3 regions of the Streptomyces sp. DF42 genome follow, and region 2 is predicted to be linked to each of the others. Evidence: predicted binding sites of a transcription regulator. Region 2 holds the regulator's gene; each other region holds the start of a gene.

Region 1 (3,233 bases), 1.2 Mb from region 2:
GGAGTCAACCGCCCCCTGCGTCACCGCATTTCCGGCCGCCCTGTGACCCCGGACACGCCCGAGGGCGGCACCCCCTGTCGGAACAGGGAGTGCCGCCCTCGGTGTCGTACAGATGCGTACGGCAGATGCGTACGGCGATGAACTCGTGATCCTCGGGAGGATCAGAAGTCCATGTCACCGCCCGGCATGCCGCCACCGGCAGGCGCGGCGGCCTTCTCCGGCTTGTCGGCGATGACGGCCTCGGTGGTGAGGAAGAGCGCCGCGATGGAGGCGGCGTTCTGCAGGGCAGAGCGCGTGACCTTCGCCGGGTCGATGATGCCTTCCTTGACCAGGTCGACGTACTCGCCGGTCGCGGCGTTCAGGCCGTGGCCCGGGGTCAGGTTGCGCACCTTCTCCACCACGACACCGCCTTCGAGGCCGGCGTTGACGGCGATCTGCTTCAGCGGGGCCTCAAGCGCGATGCGCACGGCGTTGGCGCCGGTCGCCTCGTCACCCTCGAGGTCCAGCTTCTCGAAGACGCTGGACGCCTGGATGAGCGCGACGCCACCACCGGCGACGATGCCCTCCTCGACGGCGGCCTTCGCGTTGCGGACGGCGTCCTCGATGCGGTGCTTGCGCTCCTTGAGCTCCACCTCGGTGGCGGCACCGGCCTTGATGACCGCGACACCGCCGGCGAGCTTCGCCAGGCGCTCCTGCAGCTTCTCGCGGTCGTAGTCCGAGTCGCTGTTCTCGATCTCGGCACGGATCTGGTTGACCCGGCCCTGCACCTGGTCGGTGGAACCGGCGCCGTCGACGATGGTGGTCTCGTCCTTGGTGATGACCACCTTGCGGGCGCGGCCCAGCAGGTCGAGAGAGGTGTTCTCGAGCTTGAGACCGACCTCCTCGGAGATGACCTCGCCGCCGGTGAGGATGGCGATGTCGTTCAGCATCGCCTTGCGGCGGTCACCGAAGCCCGGGGCCTTGACGGCGACGGACTTGAAGGTGCCGCGGATCTTGTTGACGACCAGGGTCGACAGGGCCTCGCCCTCGACGTCCTCGGCGATGATCAGCAGCGGCTTGCCCGACTGCATGACCTTCTCCAGGAGCGGGAGCAGGTCCTTGACGGAGCCGATCTTGGAGTTGGCGATCAGGATGTACGGGTCGTCGAGCGACGCCTCCATCCGCTCCATGTCGGTGGCGAAGTACGCCGAGATGTAGCCCTTGTCGAAGCGCATACCCTCGGTGAGCTCCAGCTCCAGACCGAAGGTCTGGGACTCCTCGACGGTGATGACGCCTTCCTTGCCGACCTTGTCCATCGCCTCGGCGATGAGCTCGCCGATCTGGGTGTCGGCGGCGGAGATGGAGGCCGTCGAAGCGATCTGCTCCTTGGTCTCCACGTCCTTGGCCTGCTCAAGGAGGGCACCGGAGACGGCCTCGACGGCCTTCTCGATACCGCGCTTGAGGGCCATCGGGTTGGCGCCGGCGGCTACGTTGCGCAGGCCTTCCTTGACGAGGGCCTGGGCGAGAACGGTCGCGGTGGTCGTACCGTCACCGGCGACGTCGTCCGTCTTCTTGGCGACTTCCTTGACCAGCTCGGCGCCGATCTTCTCGTACGGGTCCTCGAGCTCGATCTCCTTGGCGATGGAGACACCATCGTTGGTGATCGTGGGGGCGCCCCACTTCTTCTCGAGGACGACGTTGCGGCCCTTGGGGCCGAGCGTCACCTTCACGGCGTCCGCGAGCTGGTTCATGCCGCGCTCGAGGCCGCGCCGCGCCTCCTCGTCGAACGCGATGATCTTGGCCATGTGAAGTGGTCCCTCCAGGACTGGGGGTGATTCCTTCGGACCGCGCCCGCGCCCGCGACGGACGGCTCGCCGGCCTTGTGGTTCCTTGCCCCACCCGGCCTGCGGGCCTCACCGACCCGGTCCTTCGTTGTCACTCTCACCTTCAGAGTGCTAACGCAATGATTAGCACTCGCCCCCTGCGAGTGCAAGCGCCTCCCGGGGATCGGGCGCGTGACCGCGTGGGCCCGGCCCGGATCCTCCGGGCATGCCGAAGGGCCCGCACCCTGAGGCGCGGGCCCTTCGATCAAGAAAGAAGAACGTCGCTGCAGTAACCCGGCGCGTGCTTCAGCCGGCCGCGAGCCGGACCATGTCCGCCTGCGGCCCCTTCTGGCCTTGCGAGATCTCGAAATCGACCCGCTGACCCTCTTCCAGGGTGCGGTAGCCGTCCATCTGAATCGCACTGTAGTGGACGAAAACATCCGCACCACCGTCGACCGCGATGAAGCCGTACCCCTTCTCCGCGTTGAACCACTTGACGGTGCCCTGAGCCATGCCTAACTCCCCTATTACTGGCCCTTGCACAGATCCGCACTTCGCGGATCCGGGTCAGACCTCACCCCCCACGGTTGGGGGCGTGCGCCGGAACGCGTCGACCGCGGCCGAATGTATCTGTCCAACTGCCGTCTGCAACAGGTCAATCGGACGAGAAATCCGGGCACGACCGGTCGGGAATTTACTGAGAATTCGCCCGAATTCAGGGCAAGTCGGGCCCCACAAAAGGAGCATAAGGCGCAAAAAACCTGCACACTTTGGCTGCTTCTAGTTGCCTGGAAAGAGAGAACTCATATGCATCCGGCATACGGAGCCAAGCGGGTTCCCCAACTGTACCGTGCTCAACCATGCAGAATTGCCCCCTCCGTTTCTCTCGCGGAGGGGGCAATTCGATGAACTCTCGGTAACCGACATTGCCGACGGTAATAATCGGGTCGTTCGACCTGTTCCGGGTCAGCCTCCGGCAACGGCCGGGATGATCGAGACGCCCGCACCGTCCGGCGTCACCGTCTCCAGCCCCTGCTCGAAGCGGACGTCGTCGTCATTCACGTACACATTGACGAAGCGACGCAGCTTGCCCTGGTCGTCGAGAACGCGCGCGGCGATACCCGTGTGCTTCTTCTCCAGGTCGGCGATGACCTCGCCGAGGTTGGCCCCTTCAGCGGCGACCTCGGCCTGGCCCCCGGTGTAGGTGCGCAGGATGGTGGGGATGCGGACGGAAACGCTCATGTTCAAACCTCCGGTCAGGTACGCGCCCTCGGGGGCGCGGGGCTGTGTTCGATGTGCGGCTACCGCCACGCGGGCGCGACCAGCCCCCAGCGGCCCGCAGACAAGAACAGCTACACGAGCCCAGCGTCGCGGAACGACTCCAGGTTGGGACGAATCGTCGCGGTCAGCCCCGTGCCGGCCACCGCGTCC
Region 2 (3,233 bases):
ATGCGGGTGCCGTTGTCGACACCGGCCGGGATCTTGACCGTGAGCGTGCGGCGCGAGCGGACCCGGCCGTCGCCGGCGCACTCCGGGCACGGCGTCGGGACGACGGTGCCGAAGCCCTGGCACTGCGGGCACGGACGGGACGTCATGACCTGGCCCAGGAAGGACCGGGTCACCTGCGACACCTCACCGCGGCCGCGGCACATGTCACACGTCTGAGCGGTCGTGCCGGGCGCCGCACCCTCACCGTTGCAGGTGGAGCAGACGATCGCCGTGTCGACCTGGATGTCCTTGGTCGTGCCGAAGGCGGCCTCGTCAAGGTCGATCTCCAGCCGGATCATCGCGTCCTGGCCCCGGCGCGTACGCGACCGCGGGCCCCGCTGCGACGCCGTACCGAAGAACGCGTCCATGATGTCCGAGAAGTTCCCGAAGCCGCCCGCGCCGAAGCCGCCGGCGCCACCGCCGGCCTGCGAGAGCGGGTCGCCGCCGAGGTCGTAGACCTGCTTCTTCTGCGGGTCCGACAGCACCTCGTAGGCGGCGTTGATCTCCTTGAACCGCTCCTGGGTCTTCGGGTCCGGATTGACGTCCGGGTGCAGCTCGCGCGCGAGCCGCCGGAAGGCCTTCTTGATCTCTTCCTGCGACGCGTCGCGGCGCACGCCGAGAACGGCGTAGTAGTCCGTGGCCACTTACGACTCCGCCAGGATCTGTCCGACGTACCGTGCCACTGCGCGTACCGCTCCCATCGTTCCCGGGTAATCCATGCGAGTCGGTCCGACCACGCCGAGCTTGGCGACCGCCTCATTGCCCGAACCGTAGCCGACCGACACCACCGAAGTGGAGTTGAGTCCCTCATAGGCGTTCTCGTGCCCGATGCGCACCGTCATGCCCGAATCCCCCGCCTCGCCAAGCAACTTGAGGAGCACGACCTGCTCCTCCAGCGCCTCCAGGACGGGGCGGATGGTGAGGGGGAAGTCATGCCCGAAACGGGTCAGATTGGCGGTGCCGCCGATCATCAGCCGTTCCTCGTTCTCCTCGACCAGTGTCTCCAGAAGTGTGGAGAGCACTGTCGAGACCGTACCCCGGTCTTCGGCGTCGAAGCCTTCCGGCAGGTCTTCCACGAGGTGGGGGACGTCCGCGAACCGGCGGCCCGCGACCCGGCTGTTGAGCCGGGCCCGCAGGTCGGCGAGGGAGGCCTCGCCGAACGGTGCCGGGCAGTCGACCATGCGCTGTTCGACCCGGCCGGTGTCCGTGATCAGCACGAGCATCACGCGCGCGGGGGCGAGCGAGAGCAGCTCCACGTGCCGGACGGTCGAGCGGGTCAGCGACGGGTACTGGACGACCGCCACCTGCCGCGTGAGCTGGGCGAGCAGCCGAACCGTCCGCGCCACCACGTCGTCAAGGTCCACGGCGCCGTCGAGGAAGTTCTGGATGGCCCGCCGCTCGGGCGCCGACATCGGCTTGACGCCCGCGAGCTTGTCGACGAACAGCCGGTACCCCTTGTCGGTGGGGATCCGCCCGGCGCTGGTGTGCGGCTGGGCGATGAACCCCTCGTCCTCCAGGGCCGCCATGTCGTTACGCACCGTCGCCGGGGACACTCCGAGGTTGTGCCGCTCGGTGAGGGCCTTCGACCCGACGGGCTCCTCGGTGCCGACGTAGTCCTGGACGATGGCGCGCAGTACCTGAAGCCGTCGTTCACTCAGCATCGCGCACACCTCCAGAAGTCGTCCCCCAGGCACTTCGCCTGGCACTCTGTCCGTCCGAGTGCCAGCCTTTCCCGGCCCAGTGTACGGCTGTGGGGTACACCCAGGGCAAGGTCGGCCCCCGTCGGCGGGGTCGTACGGCTAGCGTCGCCGTATGACGGTGACTTGGGAAGAGCTGGGGTGGGATCGGGTGGCGGCCGGGGTCGGGCGGTGCCGTCTTCCGGGCTGGGACTGCACGGCCGGACTGGTCGTCGGGGCCGGCACGGCGCTGGTGATCGACGCCGGTTCGAGCCTCGCGGAGGGCGTGCGGTTGCGTACCGAGGCGCAGGAACTCACCGGTCACCGTGTGACTCATCTCGCGCTCACGCATCCGCACTTCGACCATGTCTTCGGGGCGGCGGCGTTCGCGGGTGCGCAGGTGTACGGCGCGGTGGGCATGGACACGGTGTTCGGCGCACGGCACGCGCGCGAGGAGCTGCGGGCGGACGCGGTGGGCAACGGTCTGGACGCGCGGGTGGCCGAGGAGGCGGTGGACGCCCTTGTCGCACCCCGGCATCACGTCTCCGGCGAGTGGACCCTCGACCTGGGCGGCGGGCGGCAGGTCCTGCTGGCCAACGTGGGCCCCGGCCACACCGCCCACGACCTCGTCGTCCTGGTCCCCGGCTCCCCGGAGGTCGTCTTCTGCGGCGACCTGGTCGAGGAGTCCGGTGAGCCGCAGGCGGGCCCCGACGCCGTCCCGTCGCAATGGCCGGCCGCCCTCGACCGGCTCCTGGACCTGGGCGGCGCGGACGCGCTGTACGTGCCCGGTCACGGAGCGGTGGTCGACGCGGGGTTCGTGCGGGCACAGCGCGACGAGCTGGCCGCGCGTTTCGGCGTGTCGTGACCGCCGCCCGGCGGCTTCTCCTATCGTCATCCGAATGCGCCAGTACTCCGCCGATCTGACCCCGCCGTGGAAGAAGCCCAAGCCCGTCCCGGAGGTCGCGGCCGAGCCCGGTCTGGTGGTCGAGGAGCCCGGCACCGGTTTCTGCGGCGCGGTGATCCGCTGCGAGGCGGGCACGGTGACCCTGGAGGACCGCTTCGGCAAGCACCGGGTGTTTCCGATGGAGCCGCGCGGGTTTCTGCTGGAGGGGCGCGTCGTGACGCTCGTACGCCCGTCCTCGGGGCCCGTGCGCCCCAGCCGCACGGCATCCGGTTCGGTCGCCGTCCCCGGCGCACGCGCGCGCGTGGCCCGCGCCGGGCGCATCTATGTCGAGGGGCGGCACGACGCCGAACTGGTGGAGAAGGTCTGGGGTGACGACCTGCGCATCGAGGGCGTGGTCGTCGAGTACCTGGAGGGCGTGGACGACCTGCCGTCGATCGTGGCCGAGTTCGCGCCGGGTCCGGACGCGAGGCTGGGGGTGCTTGTGGACCACCTGGTGCCCGGCACCAAGGAGTGGCGCATCGCGGAGTCGGTGACGAGCGAGCACGCTCTGGTGGTCGGCCACCCGTACATCGACATCTGGGAGGCGGTGAAGCCGTCGTCCCTGGGGATCGCGG
Region 3 (3,233 bases), 2.8 Mb from region 2:
TACCTGTGAGGCTGCGGGCCCTGGCGGCCGGTGCGCTGGCGGTCGTCCTGCTCACCGGCTGCGCCCAGTCCGTCGACCCGATCGAGCGACTGGGCGCGAAGGCGGCCCAGCGGGTGAGGGCGCACGGGCCGCGCGGCGCGGCCGAACGGCCGTACCGCCGCTGGGGCCTGACCGCTCCCCTGCTCCCCGCCCCGAAGCCGTCCCGTGCGCCGAGGGCGGGTACCGAAACCGAGGGCAGGGGCCTGCCCCCCGTCCTCTCCCGCGTCCCGACCCGCGACAAGGTCGTCTTCCTGACCTACGACGACGGGGCCGAGAAGGACCCACGGTTCGTCGACATGGTCCGTGAACTGCGCCTGCCCGTCAGCATGTTCCTCACGGACAGCGTCGTCGGGCCGGGATACGGCCACTTCGCCCGCCTCCAGTCGGTCGGCGCGAGCATCCAGAACCACACCCTCGGCCATCCCGCCCTGCGCGGTCTGCCCTACGCCGGCCGGCGCGCCCAGATCTGCGGCCAGCAGGACAGGCTCAGATCCCGCTTCGGCATCCGGCCCCGGCTGTTCCGTCCTCCCCACGGCGCCTACGACCCCACCACACGGCGGGCGGCCGCCGACTGCGGCATCTCGGCACTGGTCCTGTGGCGCGCCTCGATGACGGGAGGCGGCGAACTGGCCTACCTCCGCGGCGGCCACGGCCTGCGTCCCGGCGACATCGTGGCCGTGGACCCGGACGAGCGCTCGGGCCCGACACTGCGGGAGCGGACAGCGCGCCTGCTGCGCCGGGTCCAGCGGGCGGGCCTGACGGTGGGCCGCCTGGAGGACTACGTCTGACTCTGCAACGCCGCCTCAGGCACGTCAGCCCGTCCGGCGTTCGAGGACGAGGCCGTTCAGGCCGGAGCGGGGGGCCCGGGGGGCGGCAGCCCCCGGGGACGCTCACGCCGACCCAGGGCGCCGCAGAACCCGGCGTTCACCGGCAATCTCCGCCGACGCGCCGCACGGCATTGGCACTCCGCTTGACCGAGTGCTAATCGCAGTCATAGTCTCGGGTCTGGCACTCCCCACTGGAGAGTGCCAACTACGCGACGGGCAGGTCCGGCACCCGCGACGACGGATCCACCTGGTCGCCACCTCAGACAGTTAACCCCGTGAGATCTCCGAAGGGGGAGGTCGGATCGTGACGACCACCAGCTCCAAGGTTGCCATCAAGCCGCTCGAGGACCGCATTGTGGTCCAGCCGCTCGACGCCGAGCAGACCACCGCCTCTGGCCTGGTCATTCCGGACACCGCCAAGGAGAAGCCCCAGGAGGGCGTCGTCCTGGCCGTGGGCCCGGGCCGCTTCGAGAACGGCGAGCGTCTTCCGCTCGACGTCAAGACCGGCGACATCGTGCTGTACAGCAAGTACGGCGGCACCGAGGTGAAGTACAACGGCGAGGAGTACCTCGTCCTCTCGGCTCGCGACGTGCTCGCGATCATCGAGAAGTAATTCACTTCGAAGCACATCTGCTGTGAGCTGCGCCCCGGGCCCCCGCGACCTTATGAAGCCGGGCGTCAGGGGCGCAGTTCGTTTCACCCACATTTTCCGAGAGGGCTGAACCGCTCCCATGGCGAAGATCCTGAAGTTCGACGAGGACGCCCGTCGCGCCCTCGAGCGCGGCGTCAACAAGCTTGCCGACACGGTCAAGGTGACGATCGGCCCCAAGGGCCGCAACGTCGTCATCGACAAGAAGTTCGGCGCGCCCACCATCACCAACGACGGCGTCACCATCGCCCGTGAGGTCGAGGTCGAGGACCCGTACGAGAACCTCGGCGCCCAGCTGGTGAAGGAGGTGGCGACCAAGACCAACGACATCGCGGGTGACGGCACCACCACCGCCACCGTGCTCGCCCAGGCGCTCGTACGCGAAGGCCTGCGCAACGTCGCCGCGGGCGCCTCCCCGGCCGCCCTGAAGAAGGGCATCGACGCGGCTGTGGCCGCCATCTCCGAGGAACTCCTCGCGACGGCCCGCCCGATCGACGAGAAGTCCGACATCGCCGCCGTGGCCGGCCTGTCCGCCCAGGACAGCCAGGTCGGCGAGCTCATCGCCGAGGCGATGGACAAGGTCGGCAAGGACGGTGTCATCACCGTCGAGGAGTCCAACACCTTCGGTCTGGAGCTGGACTTCACCGAGGGCATGGCCTTCGACAAGGGCTACCTGTCCCCGTACTTCGTCACCGACCAGGAGCGTATGGAGGCCGTCCTCGACGACCCGTACATCCTGATCAACCAGGGCAAGATCGCCTCGATCGCCGACCTGCTGCCGCTGCTGGAGAAGGTCATCCAGACCAACTCCTCCAAGCCGCTGCTGATCATCGCCGAGGACGTCGAGGGCGAGGCCCTCTCCACCCTGGTCGTCAACAAGATCCGCGGCACCTTCAACGCGGTCGCGGTCAAGGCCCCCGGCTTCGGCGACCGCCGCAAGGCGATGCTGCAGGACCTGGCGATCCTCACCGGCGCCACCGTCATCTCCGAGGAGGTCGGCCTCAAGCTCGACCAGGTCGGCCTTGACGTGCTGGGCTCCGCCCGCCGCGTCACCGTCACCAAGGACGACACGACGGTCGTCGACGGCGCCGGCAACTCCGAGGACGTCGTGGGCCGCGTCGCCCAGATCAAGGCCGAGATCGAGAACACGGACTCCGACTGGGACCGCGAGAAGCTCCAGGAGCGCCTCGCGAAGCTGGCCGGCGGCGTGTGCGTGATCAAGGTCGGCGCCGCCACCGAGGTGGAGCTCAAGGAGAAGAAGCACCGTCTGGAGGACGCCATCTCCGCGACCCGCGCCGCGGTCGAGGAGGGCATCGTCTCCGGTGGTGGCTCCGCGCTCGTCCACGCCGCCAAGGTGCTGGAGGGCTCCCTCGGCAAGACCGGCGACGAGGCCACCGGTGTCGCCGTCGTCCGCCGCGCGGTCGTCGAGCCGCTGCGCTGGATCGCCGAGAACGCCGGCCTGGAGGGCTACGTCATCACCTCCAAGGTCGCCGAGCTCGAGAAGGGCCAGGGCTTCAACGCCGCCACCGGCGAGTACGGCGACCTGGTCAAGGCCGGCGTCATCGACCCGGTCAAGGTCACCCGCTCCGCCCTGGAGAACGCCGCCTCCATCGCCTCCCTCCTCCTGACGACCGAGACCCTGGTCGTCGAGAAGAAGGAAGAGGAAGAGCCGGCGGCCGCGGGCCACGGCCACGCCCACTGACCTCGGTCAGTACGAA

The links. Region 2 encodes HrcA, which represses chaperone genes, less so after heat shock. Its sites were predicted from a motif close to TTNGCACTCNGNNNNNCNGAGTGCNAA; they were not measured.
Region 1: the regulator HrcA is predicted to act here: its motif matches at 1,912-1,938, upstream of groL (chaperonin GroEL).
Region 3: the regulator HrcA is predicted to act here: its motif matches at 998-1,024, upstream of groES (co-chaperone GroES).

The regions. Positions count from the first base shown of each region.
Region 1 covers NZ_CM177859.1:4,298,547-4,301,779, forward strand. Annotated here, with positions in the region: gene groL (chaperonin GroEL) at 162-1,784, opposite strand; gene ACYUED_RS19460 (cold-shock protein) at 2,109-2,315, opposite strand; gene ACYUED_RS19465 (MoaD/ThiS family protein) at 2,769-3,044, opposite strand; gene thrC (threonine synthase) at 3,155-3,233, opposite strand, start outside.
Region 2 covers NZ_CM177859.1:3,137,494-3,140,726, forward strand. Annotated here, with positions in the region: gene dnaJ (molecular chaperone DnaJ) at 1-683, opposite strand, end outside; gene hrcA (heat-inducible transcriptional repressor HrcA) at 684-1,700, opposite strand; gene ACYUED_RS14315 (MBL fold metallo-hydrolase) at 1,852-2,580, shown strand; gene ACYUED_RS14320 (DUF3097 domain-containing protein) at 2,615-3,233, shown strand, end outside.
Region 3 covers NZ_CM177859.1:5,928,398-5,931,630, forward strand. Annotated here, with positions in the region: gene ACYUED_RS27330 (polysaccharide deacetylase family protein) at 1-9, shown strand, start outside; gene ACYUED_RS27335 (polysaccharide deacetylase family protein) at 6-827, shown strand; gene groES (co-chaperone GroES) at 1,171-1,479, shown strand; gene groL (chaperonin GroEL) at 1,598-3,217, shown strand.